One region of the Streptomyces sp. NPDC004111 genome, then DNA from elsewhere that is predicted to be linked to it. Evidence: riboswitches for the same ligand, from Rfam matches in the RefSeq annotation. Region 1 holds a riboswitch; each other region holds the start of a gene.

Region 1 (2,190 bases):
AACGTCATCCAGCCGTTGCCGGTCTGCGCGAGGGTGCGCATCATGCGGCCGTACAGCTCGCGGGCCGGCATCGACTTCTTGGCGAGCCCGGCGGCCTCCGCCTCGCGGTAGGCGGCGTCGAACTCCTCGCCCCACAGGTCCACCAGCTCGGGGACGTCGGCGGGGGAGAAGAGCGACCAGGTGCCGTCCTGGTCCACCCGGCGCATGAACTCGTCCGGGATCCAGTGGGCGAGGTTCAGGTTGTGGGTGCGGCGGGCGTCCTCGCCGGTGTTGTCGCGGAGTTCCAGGAACTCCTCGATGTCGGCGTGCCAGGTCTCCAGGTAGACCGCTGCGGCGCCCTTGCGCCGGCCGCCCTGGTTCACGGCGGCGACGGAGGCGTCGAGGGTCTTGAGGAACGGCACGATGCCGTTGGAGTGGCCGTTGGTGCCGCGGATCAGGGAGCCGCGGGCGCGGATGCGGGAGTACGAGAGCCCGATGCCGCCCGCGTGCTTGGAGAGCCGCGCGACCTGGTGGTAGCGGTCGTAGATCGAGTCCAGCTCGTCCTGGGGGGAGTCGAGGAGGTAGCAGGACGACATCTGGGGGTGGCGGGTGCCGGAGTTGAAGAGCGTGGGGGAGGAGGGGAGGTAGTCCAGCCGGCTCATCAGGCGGTACAGCGAGGCGACCTCGGCGAGCGCCCGCTCGCTGTCGTCCTCGGCCAGGCCGGAGGCCACGCGCAGCATGAAGTGCTGGGGGGTCTCGATCACCTTGCGGGTGATCGGGTGGCGCAGCAGGTAGCGGCTGTAGACGGTGCGCAGGCCGAAGTACTCGAACCGGTCGTCGCCGGCCAGGTCGATCAGTGCGTCGAGCGCCTGGGCGTGCCGGGCGACGAAGTCCGCCGTGCGGTCCGCGATGAGCCCTTCGCGGTGGCCGACGGCGACGGAGCCGGAGAAGGCGGTGACGCCCTGGCCGGCCGCCTCGTCGCGGATGGTGCGGGTGAGGAGGCGGGCGGCGAGGCGGGAGTACGCCGGGTCCTCGGAGATCAGTCCGGCGGCGGACTCGGTGGCGAGCTCCCGCAGTTCGGCGGCGTCCGAGCCCGCGTGGCGGCCGCGCAGGGCGGCGGCGGCGACCCGGCCGGGGTCGGTGTCGGGCAGGTCGGCGGTCAGGTCGGTCAGGGTGCGCAGGAGGGCGGTGCCGGGGGCGTCCTGACCGTCCTGCTCCTGGCCGCGGGGCTGACTCCGCTCGGCGGTGGCCGGGTCGACTGGCGCGATGGTCACGTGGGGGCTCTCCCTCGCTCGGCGCCGTGCCTGCGGGGGGAACGAGGGCGCGCGGGCGCACGGCTGCCCGGCAGGGGGCGCACGTCGCCTGGCGTCCACTGGCCCTACCGCGAGGCCCGGACGTATCGGTGTCCGGATCGGTCGAACCGGACGCGCTGTCGGCAGGTCCTCGGACTTTGGCGGTACGCAAAAGCGCACAGGGCATACCGTTGCGGGACAGTTCCGGATTCGCACCGGATTCCCCTGCGGCGACAGCGAGGACGAGCATACATGTGGGGGGTGGTTCGTGGCGCACCCACCACATGTTGTGTCGCGTGCCGCGGCCGTGAGCCGCCGGAGAGGCTCTAGAGAGCCTTCTCGTATGTGAAGAGGCCCAGTCCCGGCACCGGTTCCCAGTCCCTGCCGGGGGTCCGTACGAAGCCCAGGCGCTCGTAGATCCGGTGCGCGCCGCGCATCGCCGGCTGGGTCGACATCACCAGCCGTACGACCCCTTCCTCGGCCCTCGCGCGGGCGATGCAGGCCCGTACGAGGCTCTCGCCGGCCCCGCGTCCGCGGCCCGCGTGGGCGACCGCGAGCATCCGGAACTCGGCCTCGCCGGGGACGGCGATGTCCTGGAGGGGGCTGCCCTGGGGGGCGTAGGTGACGGTGCCCAGGAGGGTGCCGTCGGCGTCGACGGCGACCAGCAGCTCGGCCTGTGCGGCCCTGGAGGCGGCGTCGCGCAGTACGCCGAGGTACGGGTCCTGCGCGCCCCCGGAGAGGAGGCCGTCGTCGAGGTAGGCGCGGGCGGTGATGTCGCCCACTTCGGAGTGTTCGGCGGGTTCGGCGGGGCGGATGTGAATGTCCATGCCGGTGAGTGTGCAACGGCGAAGGCCCGGTGTCCCAGCCCTTTGTGAGGGGCGGGACACCGGGCCGGAGCGCCCGGGGAGGTCCGGCGCCG
Region 2 (2,190 bases), on a different contig from region 1:
TAGGCGACGGGGACCGGGACGGGTACGTTGACGCCGACCATGCCGGTGCTGACGCGGCGGGTGAAGTCGCGGGCGGTGTCGCCGTCCCGGGTGAAGATCGCGACGCCGTTCCCGTACGGGTGCTCGCTGGGCAGCCGCAGGGCCTCCTCGTAGTTCCGGGCGCGTACGACGCAGAGCACGGGTCCGAAGATCTCCTCGCGGTAGATCCGCATCTTCGGGGAGACCCGGTCGAAGAGGGAGGCTCCGGCGAAGAAGCCGTTCTCGTGGCCGGGAAGGGTGAAGTCCCTTCCGTCGACGACGAGTTCGGCGCCCTCCACGACGCCGATGTCGACGTAGCGGCGCACCCGCTCCTGGGCGTCCCTGCTGACGAGGGGGCCGAAGTCGGCCTCCGGGTCGTCGGAGCGGCCGATCCGCAGGGCCTGGACGCGCTCCTTGAGCGCGGCGACCAGCCGGTCGGCGGTCTCCGCGCCGACCGGTACGGCCACCGAGATCGCCATGCAGCGCTCCCCCGCCGAGCCGTACCCGGCGCCGACGAGGGCGTCGACGGCCTGGTCGAGGTCGGCGTCCGGCATCACGACCATGTGGTTCTTGGCGCCGCCGAAGCACTGGGCGCGCTTGCCGCGGGCGGCGGCGGTGGCGTAGAGGTGGGCGGCGACCGGGGTGGAGCCGACGAAGCCGAGGGCCGCGACGCGGGGGTCCTCCAGGAGGGTGTCGACGGCTTCCTTGCCGCCGTTGACGACATTGAGGACGCCGGGCGGCAGGCCGGCCTCCAGGAAGAGTTCGGCGAGCCGCAGCGGGACCGAGGGGGCGCGCTCGGACGGCTTGAGGACGAAGGCGTTTCCGCAGGCGAGGGCGGGGGCGGCCTGCCAGAGCGGGATCATCGCGGGGAAGTTGAAGGGGGTGACTCCGGCGATGACGCCGAGCGGGGAGCGCAGCGAGTGGACGTCGATGCCGGTGCCCGCGTTGTCGGTGAACTCGCCCTTGATCAGGTGCGGGATCCCGGCGGCGAACTCGACGACCTCCAGGCCGCGTTGGAGGTCTCCGTGGGCGTCGGCGACGGTCTTGCCGTGCTCGGACGACAGCAGGGCGGCGAGCGTGTCGCGTTCCTCGTCGACGAGTTGGAGGAAGCGGAGCAGGACGCGGGCGCGCCGCTGCGGGTTCCAGTCGGCCCATTCGCGCTGGGCGTCGGCGGCGTCGGTGACGGCCGCCTCGGTGTCGGCGCGGCCCGCGAGGGGTACGCGGGCCTGCACCGTGCCGGTGTTGGGGTCGTAGACGTCGCCGAAGAGGCCGGAGGTGCCGGCGGTGTGCTTGCCGCCGGTGAAGTGGCCGAGTTCACGGACCATGGGGTGCCTGCTCTCGTCAGGTGGGATCCGGGGAGGGCACGGCGGACCGCCGACGGGGCGCACGGGTGGGTGCGGGGCCGGCGGGCGTCGTGGGACAGCGGACGGGGGCGCCCGTACGGGGGACCGGGCGCGCGAGGGCCGTGCGGCCGGACGCCGGGTACGGGTGCCGCAGTCCTACGAGTGCGGGGTGAGTGGCGCGCGCTCCGCCGGACCACCGGGGCCGTGGGTACAAACCGGTGCCATGCGTGTCTGCTCCATCCTCGTGGAAAACACGGAACGTTCCGCGGCCGGTATCCTGACTCCCGGATCTCCGTGTGCCGCCCGCCTTCCCGACCGCCCCTGGCGGGGCCCGGTCAGTGGCGAGTGGTGACAGCACACTCCCCGGTCACAGTGGCGGGACCGTGCCGGATTCACACCGGCTTCCCTGCACCGCGGACCTTGTGCCACGAACATATAGTTGGACGTCCTAGTAAGTCCACCCCCTCCCCGGGGACTCCCCCGCCCGGCCCGCCGCACTCGCGCGCGCGGATCAACTGCCCTCCTGTACACAGGTGTTGGCCGTCCGGATCGCCGCAGGTGTCCCATGTCACCGTCCGGCATCCGAGCCGTGGTGCCCAAAAGCCGCTCCGGCGCCTACTGTGTGCGGTGCAGCTGGTTCGCCCTGTCCGCCAGGCAGGCGCGTCGCAAGAGGGAACCCGGTGGGAATCCGGGACTGCCCCGCAGCGGTGAGCGGGAACGACCGCCGTCATACGCACTGGGTCCGGCCAGGACCTGGGAAGCGACGGCCAGTAGGAATCCGCCGGAGTTCCGGTGGGTGTGCCCGCGAGTCCGAAGACCTGCCCGTTGC
Region 3 (2,190 bases), on a different contig from region 1:
ATGCCGCCGTCGGTGAGCTGCTGCCGCGACAACCAGGCCAGCGCGGCGTCCGCGTACGCCGTGTCGCCCAGCGCGCGCAGGGCCTGCGCCGCGACCGCGGTGGTGAAGGGACTGCCGTCCGTCAGGCCGGTGGCGGCCGGGAAGCCGCCCTCCTTGAGCTGGGTCCGCTTCAGGTACGAGCGGGCCTTCGCCACGGCGCCGTCCTGGCCGCCGACCGCCCGGAGCGCCGGCAGCACCTGGCCGGTGGTCCACGGCTCGGGTTCGCAGTTCTGGCCGGGGCGGATCAGGATGCTGGTGAACCCGCCGCTCTCGCACTGCATGTCCAGGATCCGCTTGACCGCGTCGGTGGGCGGGGCGATACCGGCCCGCTTCACGGCGAGAAGGCCGAGGGCCTGCCCGTCGGTGTACCCGGCGTTCGGGAAGTCGCCCTTGGCGGTGCAGCCGGGCGTGGGGGTACCGGAGTCGGGGCCCGCCGTGCACAGGTGCTTCACCAGGTCGCCGGCCAGGTCGTGGTCCGCGAAGGCGCGTGGGTCGCGCCCGGTGCTCACTGCCAGCAGGGCCAGCCGGGCGGCGGCGTTGGTGTCGGGAGCACGGCCGGTGCCCGCCGGGTAGGCGTAGGCGTCGGTGTTCCTCGCCAGGAACGCGACGACCTTGTCCAGGTCGGTGTCCTTGGGCTGTGCGGAGGCCAGCGCCAGGGCGACCTCCGTGGTGAACCCGGTGTTCGGCTCCTCGGCGCCCTCCTCCACGACGCGCTCGCCGTCGGTGAGCCTGCCCTTGAGCCACTTCACGGCCGGCTCCACGGCGACCCGGCCCGGCGGAACGGTGGGCGCGGGCGGGTCCGCGGGGTCCGGCGGCACCGTACCGCCGCCCTTGGCGCGGACCTCGTCCGGAGTGAACGAGGGCTGCCCCGTCGTCCCCCCGATGTCGGTGCCGCCGAACACCCACGCGTCGACGTCGCCAGGCCGAGGCGTGCGGGCCATGGCCCCGTACTGGCTGTACTTCCAGGTCTTCTCGCCCTGCGAGGCGTGCCAGTACGACCAGTACGCGGTGGCCTGCGGGGTGACCTCGCACGGCTCGTCCCGCGGGGTCGGGAACTGGGTGCCGGACTCGTTCTCCGCGTGACCGAGGCGGCAGATGAAGGCGGGGCCGTCCTTCTTGGTGCCGACGGTGCTGAACCCGGCAGCGTGCAACAGGTCGTACCCGGTGGCCGAGTCGACGCCGCAGCCGCGGACGACCTTCCCCTTCCAGGGGCGGAAGTCCACCACGACGATCGCGCCGGTGGTCGCCGTGCACTTCTCGACCGGGTCGGCGGAAGCGGCCGAGGACGTGCCGGTGACGTACACGGCGCCGCCGACCAGCACGAGGACGGCCGCCAGGAGCGTCGATGCGAAGGCGGACAGGAACGGGCCGCGCGGCACCGGCCCTGACCCGGGCGTGCGCGCCAACCGGCCACGGCGGTACGTGAATCGGCGTCCTGGCTCTGCTGCGGTCCCCACTGCGGCCCCTCGTGTCGGCCGAGCGGGCACATGCGTGGCGAAAGAGGTCCGGGAGGCGAGGAACGCCCAGGAAGGACCAGTCGAACCACGCCGTAGTCCGCGACGGCGTCTCGTTCATGACCCAGGGGCGGGCATTCCGGCTCACCCACGGCATGCCTGCGGCACGGTGGGTCCACGGTTGCGGGTCAGCGCCGGGATTCGACCGGCTTCCCCCGCTCTCCTGAGCGAATAGCAGCCGGAGTGAAGCACGGGCCGCGTGGGCACGTCAAGGTTCCCTGGAAGTTGCGGAGTTCGTGTAACGTCCTGCTCCGCCACGTGGGGGAACCCGGTGCGAATCCGGGGCTGACGCGCAGCGGTGTGGAACGGAAGCAGCCGTTCCGAGCCCGAATGCCCAGGTGGCAGGCCACATCACGTACAGCTGTACCTCGCGAACGGACGGCGGTCAGGACATTCCCGAGGGCCCCGACGGGTGCCGCGGCGGGGACGTGCATGCCCGGCGTCCTCCACCTCAGGAGCAGTCATGTCCCGTTCTCGTACCGCCATGTCCGCCAGCACGTCCGGCAGACCGAACACGCCCTCCTCGCCCGCGCGTCGATCCCGTAGGGCGGCCCTCGTCGTGCCCGTCGCCGCCCTCGGCGCGTTCGCCCTCACCGTGCTGCCGGCCGCCGCGACCGCGACACCCGCGCAGATCGCC
Region 4 (2,190 bases), on a different contig from region 1:
GTCGCCCGGATGCAGATGTCCCAGCCGGGCGCAGTTGACGGTGACCACGCCGAGCGAGCCGGTCTGCTCGGCACTGCCGAACAGGCCGTTCCCCCGCTTCAGCAGTTCGGTGAGGTCGAGCTGGAGCCGGCAGCACATCGAGCGGACCATGCCGGGCTCAAGACCGGAGTTGAGGAAGTTCTGGAAGTACGGCAGTCCGTACTTCGCGGTCATCGCGAACAGCCGCGTGGCGTTCTCGCTCTCCCAGGGGAAGTCCCGGGTGATGTTGTACGTGGGGATCGGGAAGGTGAAGACCCGGCCCGCCGCGTCACCGGCCGTCATCACCTCGATGTACGCCCGGTTGATCAGATCCATCTCGGCCTGGAGCTCCCCGTACCGGAAGTCCAGCTCGACGCCGCCGATCACCGGCACCTGGTCGCGCAGGTCGGCGGGGCAGGTCCAGTCGAAGGTGAGGTTGGTGAACGGCGTCTGGGTGCCCCAGCGCGAGGGCACGTTGAGGTTGTGCACCAGCTCCTGCACGCACTGGTGCACCTGCGCGTACGACATGGAGTCCTGGCGCACGAACGGCGCCATGTACGTGTCGAAGGAGCTGAACGCCTGGGCGCCGGCCCATTCGTTCTGCAGGGTGCCCAGGAAGTTGACGATCTGTCCCACGGCGGAGGAGAAGTGCCGCGGCGGCGCGGAGTCGATCTGCCCCGCGACCCCGTTGAACCCCTCGGTCAGCAGGGTGCGCAGCGACCAGCCCGCGCAGTAGCCGGACAGCATGTCCAGGTCGTGGATGTGCAGGTCGCCCTCGCGGTGGGCACGGCCGACGGCCTCGGGATACACCTGGTCCAGCCAGTAGTTGGCGACCACCTTGCCCGCGGTGTTCAGGATGAGTCCGCCGAGCGAGTAGCCCTGGTTCGCGTTGGCGTTGACCCGCCAGTCGCTGCGGTCCAGGTACTCGGTCACCGAGTCCACGGCGTCGATCTGCGTCACGTCGGCCCTCCCACGAGGCGTCCGGGGTGTGTGCCTGCGGTCGCGCGGGATGCGCGGCCGGGGCCGGCAGGTATCGGACTCGGGCCCGTCCGCGGGCCCACACCGTTGCGGGGCAGCTCCGGATTCGCACCGGATTCCCTGTTTCCTCGGCCGCGCACACGAGGGGTGCGCCGACGCCGAACCGACCTTTAGGACACTACATCTTGTGCTGGTCCGACACGCCCGGTACGACATGTGGGGGTTCGTTGGGCCCGGAAGGTGAGGACCTTCGTCCCGGGCGAGGGGGGGGCAGGCCGTGCCCGGTCAGGTGCGGTCGGTCTCCTGCGCCCAGCGCCGGCTCCACGCGTCCAGCGGCGCCCGAGCAGGTCGAGCGCGGCCATGACCGGGCGGCCCGACTCCGAGCCCCGTACCGGTGTACCGGGGCGGGGCGGGCCGGCCGCCGTCCCGCCGTCGCCCCGCCCCGGTGCCCGGGGATCCGGCCGTCCCGTAAACCCGGTGGCCGTCGCGTGCCGTCTCGTTAGGCTGCCCGGATGTCCGAGATGGAGAAGTACTCCCGCCGTGCCGCCCGCGTTCTGCTCTTCGACGCCGCCGACCGTCTGCTGCTGCTGAAGTTCCGTGTCGACCCGGACGTGCCCGCCGGCGGCCACGGCTGGTGCGCGCCCGGGGGAGGGCTGGAGGACGGCGAGAGCGAGGCCGAGGCGGCGGCCCGGGAACTGCGCGAGGAGATCGGCCTCGCGGTGACCCCGGAGGCGGTCGGGCCGAAGGTCGCCCTGACCGCCGGGTACGCCGACCTCGGCTGGGCGGAGGGGATGTTCCAGGACAACTTCTTCCACCTCAGGGTGACGGGCCACCAGGTGGATGTCAGCGGCCAGGGGGCCGAGGAACTGCGATACCACGCCGGGCACCGCTGGTGGACGCTCGACGAACTGGCCGCCAGCACCGAGCGGATCCACCCTCTCGGCCTGTCCGGCCTGGCGCGCGATCTGGTCGCGGGCCGGATACCGGCCGAGCCGGTGCGACTGCCCTGGCACCACTGAGGCCGCCCGCCGCACCCGCCGCATCCGGCTCGTGGAAAGGGGCGAGCCCGGCATCAGGGTGGTGGTGGGCTGATGCCGGGCTCTGGTCGAACCGGAGAGGCACTCTTCCCAGGGCGGCGGGACGGTCGCGTTTCCGCGTCCGGCCTCGATCCGCGTTCGACCGGATCAGAGTAAC

Evidence for each region. A riboswitch is a leader RNA that binds a small molecule or an ion and turns the genes downstream of it on or off. The one in region 1 is predicted to bind cobalamin.
Region 2: it holds a riboswitch for cobalamin, as region 1 does, so the genes downstream of both, ACFYVL_RS20370 (CoA-acylating methylmalonate-semialdehyde dehydrogenase) here and ACFYVL_RS25930 (ribonucleoside-diphosphate reductase subunit alpha) in region 1, are expected to answer to the same signal.
Region 3: it holds a riboswitch for cobalamin, as region 1 does, so the genes downstream of both, ACFYVL_RS07750 (prenyltransferase/squalene oxidase repeat-containing protein) here and ACFYVL_RS25930 (ribonucleoside-diphosphate reductase subunit alpha) in region 1, are expected to answer to the same signal.
Region 4: it holds a riboswitch for cobalamin, as region 1 does, so the genes downstream of both, ACFYVL_RS03430 (ribonucleoside triphosphate reductase) here and ACFYVL_RS25930 (ribonucleoside-diphosphate reductase subunit alpha) in region 1, are expected to answer to the same signal.

The regions. Positions count from the first base shown of each region.
Region 1 is NZ_JBIAMU010000014.1:2,309-4,498, forward strand. Features, by position in the region: gene ACFYVL_RS25930 (ribonucleoside-diphosphate reductase subunit alpha) at 1-1,253, opposite strand, end outside; cobalamin riboswitch at 1,396-1,538, opposite strand; gene ACFYVL_RS25935 (GNAT family N-acetyltransferase) at 1,598-2,098, opposite strand.
Region 2 is NZ_JBIAMU010000010.1:36,906-39,095, reverse strand. Features, by position in the region: gene ACFYVL_RS20370 (CoA-acylating methylmalonate-semialdehyde dehydrogenase) at 1-1,343, opposite strand, end outside; cobalamin riboswitch at 1,611-1,806, opposite strand; cobalamin riboswitch at 1,979-2,190, shown strand, end outside.
Region 3 is NZ_JBIAMU010000003.1:160,205-162,394, reverse strand. Features, by position in the region: gene ACFYVL_RS07750 (prenyltransferase/squalene oxidase repeat-containing protein) at 1-1,418, opposite strand, end outside; cobalamin riboswitch at 1,605-1,751, opposite strand; cobalamin riboswitch at 1,815-1,889, shown strand; gene ACFYVL_RS07745 (hypothetical protein) at 2,038-2,190, shown strand, end outside.
Region 4 is NZ_JBIAMU010000001.1:767,701-769,890, forward strand. Features, by position in the region: gene ACFYVL_RS03430 (ribonucleoside triphosphate reductase) at 1-1,029, opposite strand, end outside; cobalamin riboswitch at 1,026-1,179, opposite strand; gene ACFYVL_RS03435 (NUDIX domain-containing protein) at 1,509-2,015, shown strand.